4 regions of the Ectobacillus soli genome follow, and region 2 is predicted to be linked to each of the others. Evidence: riboswitches for the same ligand, from Rfam matches in the RefSeq annotation. Region 2 holds a riboswitch; each other region holds the start of a gene.
The links. A riboswitch is a leader RNA that binds a small molecule or an ion and turns the genes downstream of it on or off. The one in region 2 is predicted to bind cyclic di-GMP.

Region 1 (3,093 bases), on a different contig from region 2:
ATCTAATTTCGGGGTATTTAATACCATTGCAGGCGTGAGAACAATGATAATTACAAACGCAATCATAAGTAAGAGTTGTATCGCTTTTTTTATAAAGTAAAGTGTATGCAACTACACCCCTCCTTTATAAAGCAGATTAGATTATTAAGTACTAACAATCTACATATTAACTTTACACCTTTTTAATATTTTTGTAATATTACGACTGAAACTGTCATAATATTTTTAATATTATTTTAGAGATTCATTCATATTTTCGACAATATTTGCAGAATTTTGACTTCTTACTATATTTCTTTTTCTACTTAAAGACTCTGGTACTTATTCTAAAAGGAAATAACCCTAGCTTCTCGAAAGAAGGTAGGGCATACTTGTACTGCATTTTACATATAATTCCTATTTTTTATACAGAGGTGGCTTTCCTCTCAAAAAGAAAGGCCTAGACGGAAAATTCCACTTCATAGGGCTTTTTAATCTAAGAATATTCGTTCATCAAATGCCGAGTATCATAGTCTTCTGTTACTTTTGGATTGTAACTACCTTTAGCCGGCATGAGAGAAGGATGGTTAATGATTAATAGCCATTCGTCCGAGGGGGCTATCCTCGTCAATGATGTCTTGTATATCAAATACCGAGATTGGAAACATTGGGAAACCAAAGACATATGGAGTAATTTCATATAGTTGAAAATAGATAACAAGCACTTTGTCTGCAATGTAAAATTCTTGATTGGTCCGAATGGCTGTGAAACTATTGAGAAGCTGGATATCACGTTGTTTGATTTGCGTATGAATTGAGAGTGAAAGTCTTTTGACATAATCACTTCCAAGCTTAAACAAGTCTTTCAGTTCACAAACCTTACCCTTTTTTAGGTCAAATGTTAAAGACTTTATATACGTCATACCATGGGCAGCATGGTGGTGATACGTATAATTGGAGAGTAATAGGCTTACTACCTGGCGTTGGTCGTTTTTGATTTCATATAACCCTATCATTTCCTCCACTGTTTCCTTCATATTCCCAATTTGTTGATTGATGAGTTGCTGGGTTTGGCAGGCAATCGTCTGATTCATTGATTTTTCCAATTCCTGATTCTGCATACCAATTACTTGGGGATAAAAGACTGTTTTATTCGGTCCGTTGCTGATTTTAACCGTCTTAATACTTACGGAGAATGAATTAGACATACTTAACCATCCTTTAATATTTTATACTCATTGTATTCTTGAAAGAGGTAGGTGTATGCCAAGGGCAAAAGCGTGGAGTAATCCATAGGAAGGACCAATAAGCTATTTAAACGAAAACGGTGGCCTCCATTTTATGAAGGCTGCCAGTTCTTTAGGCTCGCAGCTTTGCGTCACCATCTTTCAATGGTTTTACCTTTTTCATTTGGCATAAAATTCACTCATACTTACATGTATTTTTGAAGAATAGGGGCAGGAACATTATTTTTTTTCATTACGTACCATGCACCGTCAGTAATTTGTCGGTCATTTCTCGTATCTAAAAAATGGATGCAAGAACACTCCCCCGCACCCTAAAAATCTATTTATATTAATTAGAGAAAATTTTCCTACTTATTAAATTGATGAATAAGCTGGATAGCAACTGGACCAAGGATAACAATAAAGAGACTCGGAAAGATAAAAAACACTAAAGGGAACAAGATTTTGATAGGAGCCTTCATGGCAGTTTCTTCTGCTTTTTGACGTCTGCGGTCCCTGACATCCACAGTAAGAATGCGAAGCACCTGCACCATTCCGACACCTAGCTTCTCCGCTCGCAATACACTATTGATAAAGGAGGAAACTTCCTCTACATCCAAACGATCTCGTACGCCCATTAATGCTTCTTTGCGGGTTAGGCCCAGCCGCAATTCCTCAAGGCAGCGACGGAATTCCTTGGCGAGTACACCATCTTGTTTTCCGATTACTTTACTTAGCGCAGAATCAAAACCTAAGCCTGCTTCAAGACTTACCGATAATAAATCAACGAAATCCGGTAATTCCTTCGACGCACGTTTTTTACGCTCTACCATTTTCATTTTTATGTAATAGCGCGGTAAAACAATACCAATCACTGATCCTATGAATGGAAAAATAATTAATGACGTACCTTGAAAGCCTAGTAATAATCCATAAAAAAGGAGTACAAGAGGCATTCCAATCAGAAAAGCCAACTGAACCATTCGATAATCGGCTGATTTCATGTGAAAAGGATTACCTGCTTGAACTAATTGCTTATCCAGCTTTTCTGCTTGTTTGCTTGGCAATCGTTTGGACAAACTTTTTTTTGCTTCCATCCAGAGAGGCAAGAAAACACGGTGTCGAAAGGATTCCTTATTCCTTTTCTCTTCGAGATCTGCATGATTTGTTTCATTCTCACCTAGTAAATGCTCCATTCGATGCTTTACTTGATTCTTTTTGTCCATTGGAATGAACAGCACTCCAAATACAAAGAAGAAAATGGCGAAAAAAAAGGCTGTATATAGCATATTACTACACCTCTATTTTAATAATCTTTTGAATCAGCAAAAATCCTAATATACCCGATCCAAGTGCAGCAGACAATAGCACGATGCCAATCTTATCTGTAAAAAATAGTCCGATATAAGAAGGCTGGATCATATATAATAATGTACCTAAGGCAAATGGAAGGATTCCAATCACAACCCCCGACATCCTACCTTGAGCAGTGAGTGTCTTAATTTGAGCTTGGATTTTTTGTCTTTCTCGAATCGTATCAACTATAATGCTCAAAACGGTTGCCAAATTCCCGCCAACCTGTCTTTGTATCAAAATTGCCTGGATCATTATATCCAGATCCTTGCTGGGCACTCTTTCATATAAATGATGAAGAGTATCTTCCATACCAATTCCATATTGCATTTCTTTAAGTACGATTTCCATTTCTTTATTCATCGGATAAGAAGATTCCTCTGCTACAGATTTTAATGCTTGATTAAAACTATAACCTGCTCGCATCGAACTAATAATCGTTGTAATCATATCCTGCAGCTGATCATTAAATTTACGAATCCGTTTGTTTCTTTTAAAACTCAATAATAACTTTGGATACAAGAACCCTGCAGTA
Region 2 (3,093 bases):
GCTGGTCAATGGATAAAAAGCTCATTATGCATTTCCCCTATTTTCTTATCACTTTTTCAGCAATCGCTGGATCAACTAAGCTTTGATAGTCGACCTTATTTGGCAATTGCCCAGCTTCTTTCATAATTTTTTGAAGGTTATTCCACTCTGCTTCATCTAAAAGTGGATTAGTTGCAAATGATTGCTGATCCTTATATCGTTGTATGACTTTTGTAATAATCTCCTTTGGTGTATCGGGAAATTGTGATTGTACTGTATTTGTAATTTCTTCTGAAGTATGAGTGTCTACCCATTGTTGTCCTCTATATAAGGCTTGTGTAAATTTTTCTATCGTTGCTTTATGGCTAACTATATAACTTTTCTTTGTCATAAAGGATGTATAGGGAACATTTCCAGATTCTGCACCAAATGAAGCGACAATATACCCTTTTCCGGACTGCTCAAAAATACTAGCTGTTGGTTCAAATAATTGAACGTAATCACCTGTTCCAGAAGCAAAGGCGTTAGCAATATTCGCAAAGTCAATGTTTTGTATGAGAGTAAGATCCTTTTGTGGATTTAGATTATGATTTTTCAGAACAAATTCTCCTACCATTTGCGGCATACCACCTTGGCGTTGCCCAAGAAACGTCTTGCCCTTTAAATCACTCCAATGGAATGTATCTGTTTTAGAACGAGCCACAAGAAATGTCCCATCTGTTTGGGTTAGCTGGGCAAAGTTAATAACAGGATCCTTTGCTCCTTGATTGTATACATAAATGGATGTCTCTGAACCAACGAGTCCGATATCTATACCATTTGAAAGAATGGCAGTCATTGTCTTATCACCGCCAGCAGTCATTTGTAGTTCTAAATCAATTCCTTCTTCTCGGAAATAGCCATTATTTATGGCTACATATAGGGGAGTATAAAATAAGGAATGGGTGACCTCGCCGACACGAATCTTTTCATTGACTGACTTTTGATTGCAAGCTGCTAAGGTACTCAAACAAAGTAGCATAATTAAAAATAGAAAGAGAAGCTTTCGCAATGCTGTGCACCTCCTAGATAGAATCTACTGTTACTGTATGAACTGAAGCAAAATTGTGTGAATGCCTATAAAAAAAAGTGTGATTAAAATGTTTCATCCCGCTATTTAGTAAAGTGCATCGTTTGTTTATCGAATATTGTCAAAATGTTTTTTTAAATATTTTTATAATATAAGTCGACTATTAAATGATAATCATGATAAAATAGGGTTGTGAAATATCACAATTAAAATTATGAAAAGTTGATAAAGGCAAACCTGTTGAAAAATGGGGACGCAAAGTCACAGATCTAAGGTAGGAATACTACGATGGCTGGTCTGCCGCTTACGGAGGTAGCTAATGTTGATGAGTCAATCAAGAATGATTGGGGAAGAGACGCACGGAGCCTATCTTGACATGGAGTGGTTAGCATTGATTATGGAGGCAAAAAGTTTAGGGTTAAGCTTTGAAGAAGTGAATGAATTTCTACAAGTAGCGTCTACTAAGTAACGCAGTGTAGGATAGTAGATAAAACAACTACGAAAAGCATCTCTAGCTAGAAGCACGGTTACATGCTATAAATGTTGAGCAGTCATTTGACTGCTCTTTTTTTTTGAAAAAAAAACACCGTCTACAGTAATTCTGTAGACGGTGTTTTTAGTTATTAGAAAGGACCGCCTGCTGAAATGATGTCTTCAGAAACATTAGCAAATTTCTTGAAGTTTTCTTTGAATTTGCCTGCAAGTTCCAAAGCAGTTTTCTTATATTCTTCTTTGTTAGCCCATGTCTTTTCTGGTATTAATACTTCATCAGGAACACCAGGTACATGAAGTGGAATTTCAAGTCCGAAAATGCTATCTTTGTTTGTTTCCACATTAGCTAGTTCACCGTTAAGTGCTGCTTGAACCATTGCACGAGTATATTTAAGATTCATACGTTTTCCTACACCGTATACTCCGCCAGTCCATCCTGTGTTTACTAAGAATACTTCGGCATTATGTTTTTCAATTTTTTCTCCAAGTAGTTCAGCATAACGAGAAGCTGGAAGCGGTAAGAAAGGAGATCCAAAGCATGTTGAGAATGTTGCTTGTGGAGAAGTAACTCCACGTTCTGTACCAGCAAGTTTGCTTGTATATCCGCTTAAGAAGTGGTACATTGCTTGTTCTTTAGAAAGTTTGCTGATTGGAGGCAATACGCCAGATGCATCAGCTGTTAAGAAAATAATTGTATTCGGATGACCTGCAACACTTGGTAAGACAATATTATCAATTGCTTCCATTGGATAAGCAACACGAGTATTTTCTGTCAATGATACATTATCATAATCTGGCACGCGAGAATGTTCATCAAGAACAACGTTTTCTAAAACAGTACCAAATGTGATAGCATCGTAGATTTGAGGTTCTTTTTCACGTGATAAATTGACAACTTTTGCATAGCAACCGCCTTCGATGTTAAATACACCATTATCAGACCAGCCGTGTTCATCATCCCCAATAAGTTTACGGTTTGCATCAGCTGATAAAGTTGTTTTTCCTGTTCCAGAAAGACCGAAGAATAAAGCAACGTCGCCTTCTTGACCAACATTAGAAGAGCAGTGCATAGAGAAGATGTCTTGTTCAGGTAGTAAGAAGTTCATAATAGAGAAGATACCTTTTTTCATTTCGCCTGCATATTCAGTTCCTCCGATTAGAACGATACGTTTTTCAAAGGAAGTGATAATGAATGTTTCTGAATTTGTTCCATCCACGCTTGGATCAGCTTTAAAATTAGGCGCTGAAACAATTGTAAATTCAGATTGATGATTTACTAATTCTTCTTCAGTAGGACGAATAAATAATTGCTCTGCAAATAGATTATGCCATGCATATTCATTGATAACTTGGATTGGCATTTGATATGCTTTATCTGCTCCAGCGAAACCGTTAAATACGAATATTTCATCTTTGTTTTTTAAGTATTCTAACACTTTAGTATATAGCTTATCGAAAGTTTCTGATGAAATTGGTTGGTTAACTGAACCCCAGTCAACTTTGCCTTCCGTAATATCATCTTTAACGATAAATTTATCTTTAGGAGAACGTCC
Region 3 (3,093 bases), on a different contig from region 2:
TCATACTTGTGTAGAGCTACTAAACAACCAATATGAGATTGTCGTCATCGATAACTTATCCAATAGTTCGGTAGAAGCTATTACCCGCGTGCAAGAAATTACAGGAAAATCCTTCCCCTTCTACGAAGAAGATTTGCTGAACCGAGAAGCGGTGGACACCATTTTCCGTGAAAATCAAATCGACGCCGTCATTCACTTTGCCGGCTTCAAAGCGGTCGGAGAATCCGTAAGCAAGCCTCTCTCTTACTACTATAACAATATAACAAGCACTCTCATTCTATGTGATGTCATGAACAAATATAACGTAAAACAACTCGTATTTAGCTCATCTGCAACGGTATATGGCGTTCCCGAAACGTCTCCGATTACAGAGGACTTTCCGCTATCTGCAACCAATCCGTACGGACAAACGAAGCTAATGATTGAACAAATTCTTCAGGATTTAGCAGTATCCGATCCAAGCTGGAGCATCGCCCTTCTCCGCTATTTCAACCCGTTCGGAGCGCACGAAAGCGGTCGAATCGGCGAAGATCCAAACGGCCTTCCAAACAATCTCATGCCGTATGTTACGCAAATAGCGGTCGGTAAATTAAAGGAGCTCAGCGTCTTTGGCAATGACTATCCAACAAAGGATGGCACAGGCGTACGCGACTACATCCACGTTGTCGATCTATCTATCGGTCATGTGAAGGCATTGGATTACATTCGTGAGCATACAGGAACGGAAGCCTTTAATCTTGGAACGGGAACTGGCTACAGCGTACTCGAAATGGTACAAGCCTTCGAAAAAATTTGTGGAAAACCAATTCCATACCGCATTACAAACCGCCGTCCCGGGGATATTGCAATCTGCGTTGCGGACCCTTCTAAAGCCAACCGCGTACTTGGGTGGCAAACTACACGCACATTAGAAGACATGTGCAAAGACTCATGGAACTGGCAATCTCATAATAAAAATGGCTACAAAGCCCTGCAAGTTAACTAAGTTTTCACATATATCTGGTTGAATCTTGTCCCAGCACTAGTATAATAAAACCATAAACGTGCAAGACCTCTTAATAGCAAACTTACTGAAAAGTAAGGACGCAAAGCAACAGATCTAAGGCGAGAAGCTAAGATGGCTGTGCTGCCGTAATTTTCTATTTAAGAGAAAAATCGTAGTGGAGGAGAATATAATATGGCTATTAAACGTTTTGTTTCATTCCTGGCATTGTTCGCATTATTTATCATACCAAGCGTTGCTGCATGCGCTAGCAGCGGCAACCCTCTATTAAAAACAAAGAATTTTACGATCTATTACGGAGCAGCAAATGCAAAAGCAATTCAAAAGCTCTCCACCTATAGCACAGTTGTCATTGAACCATACGCATTTACAAAGGATCAAATAACACAGTTAAAAAAATCTGGAACAAAGGTACTTGGCTATGTGAGCGTTATGGAACTAGAAGCTCAAAATAAAGCTAAAGTTACTGATTCTGATTACTACTATTATAATGGTAGTAAAATGCAGATCCCTCAGTGGAATACATATATTATGGATATCACGAACGCTCATTACAGAAGCGTTATATTAACAAAAGTAAATGAACAAGTCGCTCAAAAAGGATTAGATGGTGTCTTCTTAGACACAGTTGGTGACATTGATGATTATTTCTATGACAAACCAATCGACCAAACAAAGATTCGCGGCGGCTATGTTGCATTATTAAAAGAAATGAAAGCCAAATATCCAAGCTTACTTCTTATGCAAAACTGGGGCTTTGACACAATAAAAACTACATCGTTACCATACATCGATGCAGTACTATGGGAAGACTTTAACAGTAAAGTAATTGCAAAGGATGCATGGAGCCAAAACTGGATTAAGTACTTCCAAAGCCAAAAGAGTACGCTAAAAGTATTTACAGTTGCTCCTAACACAGCATCTCAATCTTTTAGCCAATCAAAAGGCTTCGTGTCTATGGTAAATAAAAATGATGTATATGATAAATTAAAATAAAACCTACATCTTATCGATTTGCCCCCCGCAGGGATTGCGGGGGGTTTTTGCTTTGGGGGGGTGGCGAGTCGGAGGACGTGGCAGAAAGCCTGGCGAAATTTGTCGTTTTTTCACGAATATAACGTTTTCGAGATTAAATGTGATAGTTTCGAGATTAAATTCAGGATTTCGTGATTAAATAGAGTCTTTTCGTGATTAAACTCAGGATTTTAAGATTAAATCAATGCGTCGTTGTGGATTGAACCGAGATCTCACACGTAAATATGCTATTTCATTAATAAGACAAATGTTCCTCTCATCAAATTCACTCATTTCCTCATTTGTTCAGACATTTTTTGTAGAATTAAGCCGATTACACTGGAAAAAGTGTGCAATCAACTTGATACAGTGGCCTCTTATACATCGCTCTGCCCGCACAAACTTTTGTTGAAACGAAGCACCAACACCTATAATAAGAAAAGAAAGCAACACAATAACCGTTCCCTCGCCTCATGTTCATACACCTTTGCTCTAATTTTACTTTATTACAACAAGCCCAAACACATAATTTGAGATTTAGAAAAATATTCCTTACAATAACAGTTGTACATACAAGTACAAAGGAGGACTATTCTATGAGCAACAAAATCCTGATGGTCGTTACAAATGGTTATACAATGAAGAACGGTGAACTAGCTGGTATATGGTTAACAGAATTTTCCGAAGCATATTTAGAATTTACGAAAAATGGATATGACGTAACTGTTGCAAGCCCAAAAGGCGGCGAATCCCAAATTGATCCACGCAGCTTACAAGGGGACGTTCCCGAAGAAGATCAAAAAGCTGGCACATTACTAACTAACACCCTTCCTCTTTCTAATATAAAGGGTGCAGATGAATTCATCGGCATTTTCTTTCCAGGTGGTCACGGTACAATGTTTGACTTCCCAGAAAACGAACATATTCACAAACTACTAACTGATTTTGCAAATCAAGATAAAATCATCGCAGCTGTATGTCACGGCCCAGCAGCCTTAGTAGGCGGCGTGCTCGCAAACGGACAACCTCTTGTCAAAGGCAAACGAATGACTGCCTTCACAAATGAAGAGGAAGTT
Region 4 (3,093 bases), on a different contig from region 2:
TATTAAGTTCTACTTTCCTTTACAATGTTTATTAACCAAACTTTATTACCTTTGATTGTCTTCGTCGCCTTTGTATTCCAAAATATCCCCAGGCTGACATTCTAAAGCCTTGCAAATTGCCTCTAAAGTGGTTAATCGAATCGCTTTTGCTTTACCATTTTTCAATATAGAAAGATTTGCCATTGTGATTCCAACCTTCTCTGAAAGTTCCGTTACGCTCATTTTCCTTTTAGCCAACATCACATCAATATTGATTATAATTGCCATTATTTTCACCTCATATCGTTAAATCATTTTCTGATTTTATATCAATGGCATTTTTTAATAGCTTTTGAAGAACAGCAGCAAAGACTGCAATCACCACTGAAGCAAAAGGAACAACCAATCCGATAAAAATGACACCCGGGGCATCATCTTTATCCGCAAAGAGATAGAAGAGCGGCAAGACTAGCACATGCAAGATGCTGATTGTGATGGCGCAGTGTTTTATTTTCTTTAAGGCTATAACAGATAATTCGGAAAAGGCTTTATTTTTGTCAATATAGAGCAAAAGTTTGAAAGCCTGATATAAAGCAAAGTAAAAAGGTATTGCTGATGCATCAAAAATGAAAGAAACCGGGTATTTTATATAATCAACCTCTGGAAGTAATTTTGCTGCAATAGTAGCTAACTCAGGTACCAAAAATATGCACAAAGCAAGAACTGGAAAACCCAAAAGAATAACAACTAACTTTAAAAATAGTGTTTCTGGTTTCATAAAAAGCACCTCACTTATGTATTTTTTCTTTTGATTTTAACAAGTTATTTATCGATTTACAATAAATTTTTATCGATTTTAAGAATAGATTTTATGGTAATGAAGGCCTAAGTAATTTTTATAAAATCAAAAAATAAGAAAATAAATAAGAAAACAAATATAAAAATTGTGTAAATGTGTAGACATGCTTATATATAATTCATATAATTTAATTAAATTAATAGATTATCGGTTTTGTTTAAAAAAATGCAAAATCTCGATAATGGCAAACCTGGTGAAAACCAGTGACGCAAAGCTATAGGGACTAAAGCGTAAATCGCAATGTCAGCCAGCTACCGAAAGATGGGCGCACGCAATATTTGTGTGGATTTAAGCATGTTTTTTCACCCCCGCTTCGGTAGATGGCGGGGTTGTTTTTATTTTAAGGAGGTGGTGGTAGTTTGCGATTGGTCAACCTAGAGAATGCTCAAAACATTGCCGAATCGATCGAATCTGCGAATACCTTTTTTAAAAGGTTAAAAGGTTTGATGTTTAGGCAGGAATTATCCTCGGGTTCCGGTCTTTATCTTTATCCTTGTAATGCAATCCATACGTTTTTTATGAAATTTCCAATTGATGTCCTGTATATCGACAAAGATTGGAGAATTGTTGGAATGGAAGAACATCTGCAGCCTGGAAAAATAGGAAAAAAGTTTTCAACGGCTACTTCAGTTATTGAATTAGAGAGTGGTAGCATCCGGTTAAACAGCATTCAAAGAGGACAAATCGTAAAACTACTAAAATAAAAGTAAGGGGGAAGTAAACATGATGAAAAAGTTAAAAGAGTTATTTTTAGAAGAAGAAGGACAAGGTATGACCGAGTATGGATTAATTTTAGGCTTGATTGCAGCGGGAGTAGTAACAGTATTACTCGTATTTGGTCCAAAAATTACTAAATTGTTTGAAAATGTAAATAGTCAAGTAAATCCTTAATGAATGTTTCTTTAATTGAAAAATAGTACCGAATTAGATAGATATGATAAAAGCTCTGCGACATGTTGTTGCAGAGCTATTTTAAAAAAGTCCATTTTTTAACATAGGAGATATGTATATGTTCCTTAATCTACTATTAATCATGACGCTTGTGATATCGGTGTATACAGATCTTAAAAGCAGAAAAATATACAATAGGGTTATTTACCCTGTCCTGCTAGTCGCTATTTTTACTCACCTCATTTTTAACGGTGTAGAAGGATTGTACGTTTCCCTTATTGGGTTTTTTACAGGGTTAGGATTATTGATCGTTCCTTTTTTTCTGGGCGGGATAGGAGCAGGAGATGTAAAACTTCTTGCATTAGTAGGGGCTTTTAAAGGATGGGTATTTGTAATTTATACCGGGATTTATATGGGAGTCATCGGAGGACTCATTGCGCTAATCATCATTGCAGTTGGAAAAGGGATGTTAAAAAAAGTTACGCTCTTTCTGTACGGGATAAAAAACAAGCAACAAATGTCGTACCTGTTTAATAGACAAGTCACATATCCTTACGGGGTGGCCATTGCAGCAGGTGCCATTTTCGCCTTTTTCCTCGAAGGGAGAGTGGTGTTATGGTAAAAAATTTGTAAAGCTTGCCAAGCAGGAGCATGGGCAGTCACTTGTGGAATTTGCACTTATTGTTCCCATCTTTTTACTAATGCTGGTTGGTATGATTAATCTTGGCTTTGTGCTCTTTACTTATTTGAGCTTAAACATGACTGCACAAGAAGCCTCCCGCCTGGCAGGCCTCGGCAAAACGGATGCCGACATCATTCAATATGTACAAAATCAATCGACAGTACGTCATCCGGCCAATATTAGAATTACTATTACTCCTGATCAAGCTTCACGTATATCCGGGAGCTATACGACAGTTACTTTATCTTATCCGATGGCTGACATCACGCCGGTATTTGACCAATTTCTATCTCCTTACAACCTTCAGACACAATCCACAATACGTGTAGATTAAAAATAAGGAGGAAAAGAAGATGGATCAAAGGGACTTAGCAACAATAAAAAAAGGAACCATTTCTTTATTGCGAAGTGAAAAAGGAAATATAATCGTCCTTTTTGCATTTTCGATGGTATTGATCTTTGGCATGGTTGGACTTGTTGTCGATATTGGTATGGTTTACAAGGAAAAGAGTGACTTGAAAAAAATAGCAACGACCGCTGCATTGTCCGGTGCCCAAGAGCTGCCTAATGGGGATCCTGCACGAGTACAAGATGTCGTAGGTACCATTCTATCGTCTTATCAAGAACAATCTAGCTTACAAAATCTCCAAATTACAATGGACCAGCAAGTTCGGGTTTCATT

Region 1: linked by a shared signal. The riboswitch ahead of ACAN53_RS14290 (DUF3298 and DUF4163 domain-containing protein) and the one ahead of ACAN53_RS00175 (anti-repressor SinI family protein) in region 2 are both predicted to bind cyclic di-GMP.
Region 3: linked by a shared signal. The riboswitch ahead of ACAN53_RS13090 (endo alpha-1,4 polygalactosaminidase) and the one ahead of ACAN53_RS00175 (anti-repressor SinI family protein) in region 2 are both predicted to bind cyclic di-GMP.
Region 4: linked by a shared signal. The riboswitch ahead of ACAN53_RS14340 (DUF192 domain-containing protein) and the one ahead of ACAN53_RS00175 (anti-repressor SinI family protein) in region 2 are both predicted to bind cyclic di-GMP.

The regions. Positions count from the first base shown of each region.
Region 1 is NZ_JBGJZM010000002.1:513,017-516,109, forward strand. Features, by position in the region: gene ACAN53_RS14285 (Ig-like domain-containing protein) at 1-111, opposite strand, end outside; gene ACAN53_RS14290 (DUF3298 and DUF4163 domain-containing protein) at 567-1,187, opposite strand; cyclic di-GMP riboswitch class I at 1,320-1,391, opposite strand; gene ACAN53_RS14295 (type II secretion system F family protein) at 1,574-2,494, opposite strand; gene ACAN53_RS14300 (type II secretion system F family protein) at 2,499-3,093, opposite strand, start outside.
Region 2 is NZ_JBGJZM010000001.1:28,333-31,425, forward strand. Features, by position in the region: gene ACAN53_RS00165 (ABC transporter ATP-binding protein) at 1-25, opposite strand, end outside; gene ACAN53_RS00170 (ABC transporter substrate-binding protein) at 38-1,030, opposite strand; cyclic di-GMP riboswitch class I at 1,269-1,353, shown strand; gene ACAN53_RS00175 (anti-repressor SinI family protein) at 1,368-1,517, shown strand; gene pckA (phosphoenolpyruvate carboxykinase (ATP)) at 1,672-3,093, opposite strand, start outside.
Region 3 is NZ_JBGJZM010000002.1:253,357-256,449, forward strand. Features, by position in the region: gene galE (UDP-glucose 4-epimerase GalE) at 1-985, shown strand, start outside; cyclic di-GMP riboswitch class I at 1,051-1,134, shown strand; gene ACAN53_RS13090 (endo alpha-1,4 polygalactosaminidase) at 1,178-1,999, shown strand; gene ACAN53_RS13095 (type 1 glutamine amidotransferase domain-containing protein) at 2,614-3,093, shown strand, end outside.
Region 4 is NZ_JBGJZM010000002.1:520,247-523,339, reverse strand. Features, by position in the region: gene ACAN53_RS14350 (helix-turn-helix domain-containing protein) at 46-267, opposite strand; gene ACAN53_RS14345 (DUF2975 domain-containing protein) at 278-757, opposite strand; cyclic di-GMP riboswitch class I at 1,012-1,097, shown strand; gene ACAN53_RS14340 (DUF192 domain-containing protein) at 1,198-1,542, shown strand; gene ACAN53_RS14335 (Flp family type IVb pilin) at 1,562-1,729, shown strand; gene ACAN53_RS14330 (A24 family peptidase) at 1,848-2,351, shown strand; gene ACAN53_RS14325 (TadE/TadG family type IV pilus assembly protein) at 2,305-2,745, shown strand; gene ACAN53_RS14320 (pilus assembly protein TadG-related protein) at 2,765-3,093, shown strand, end outside.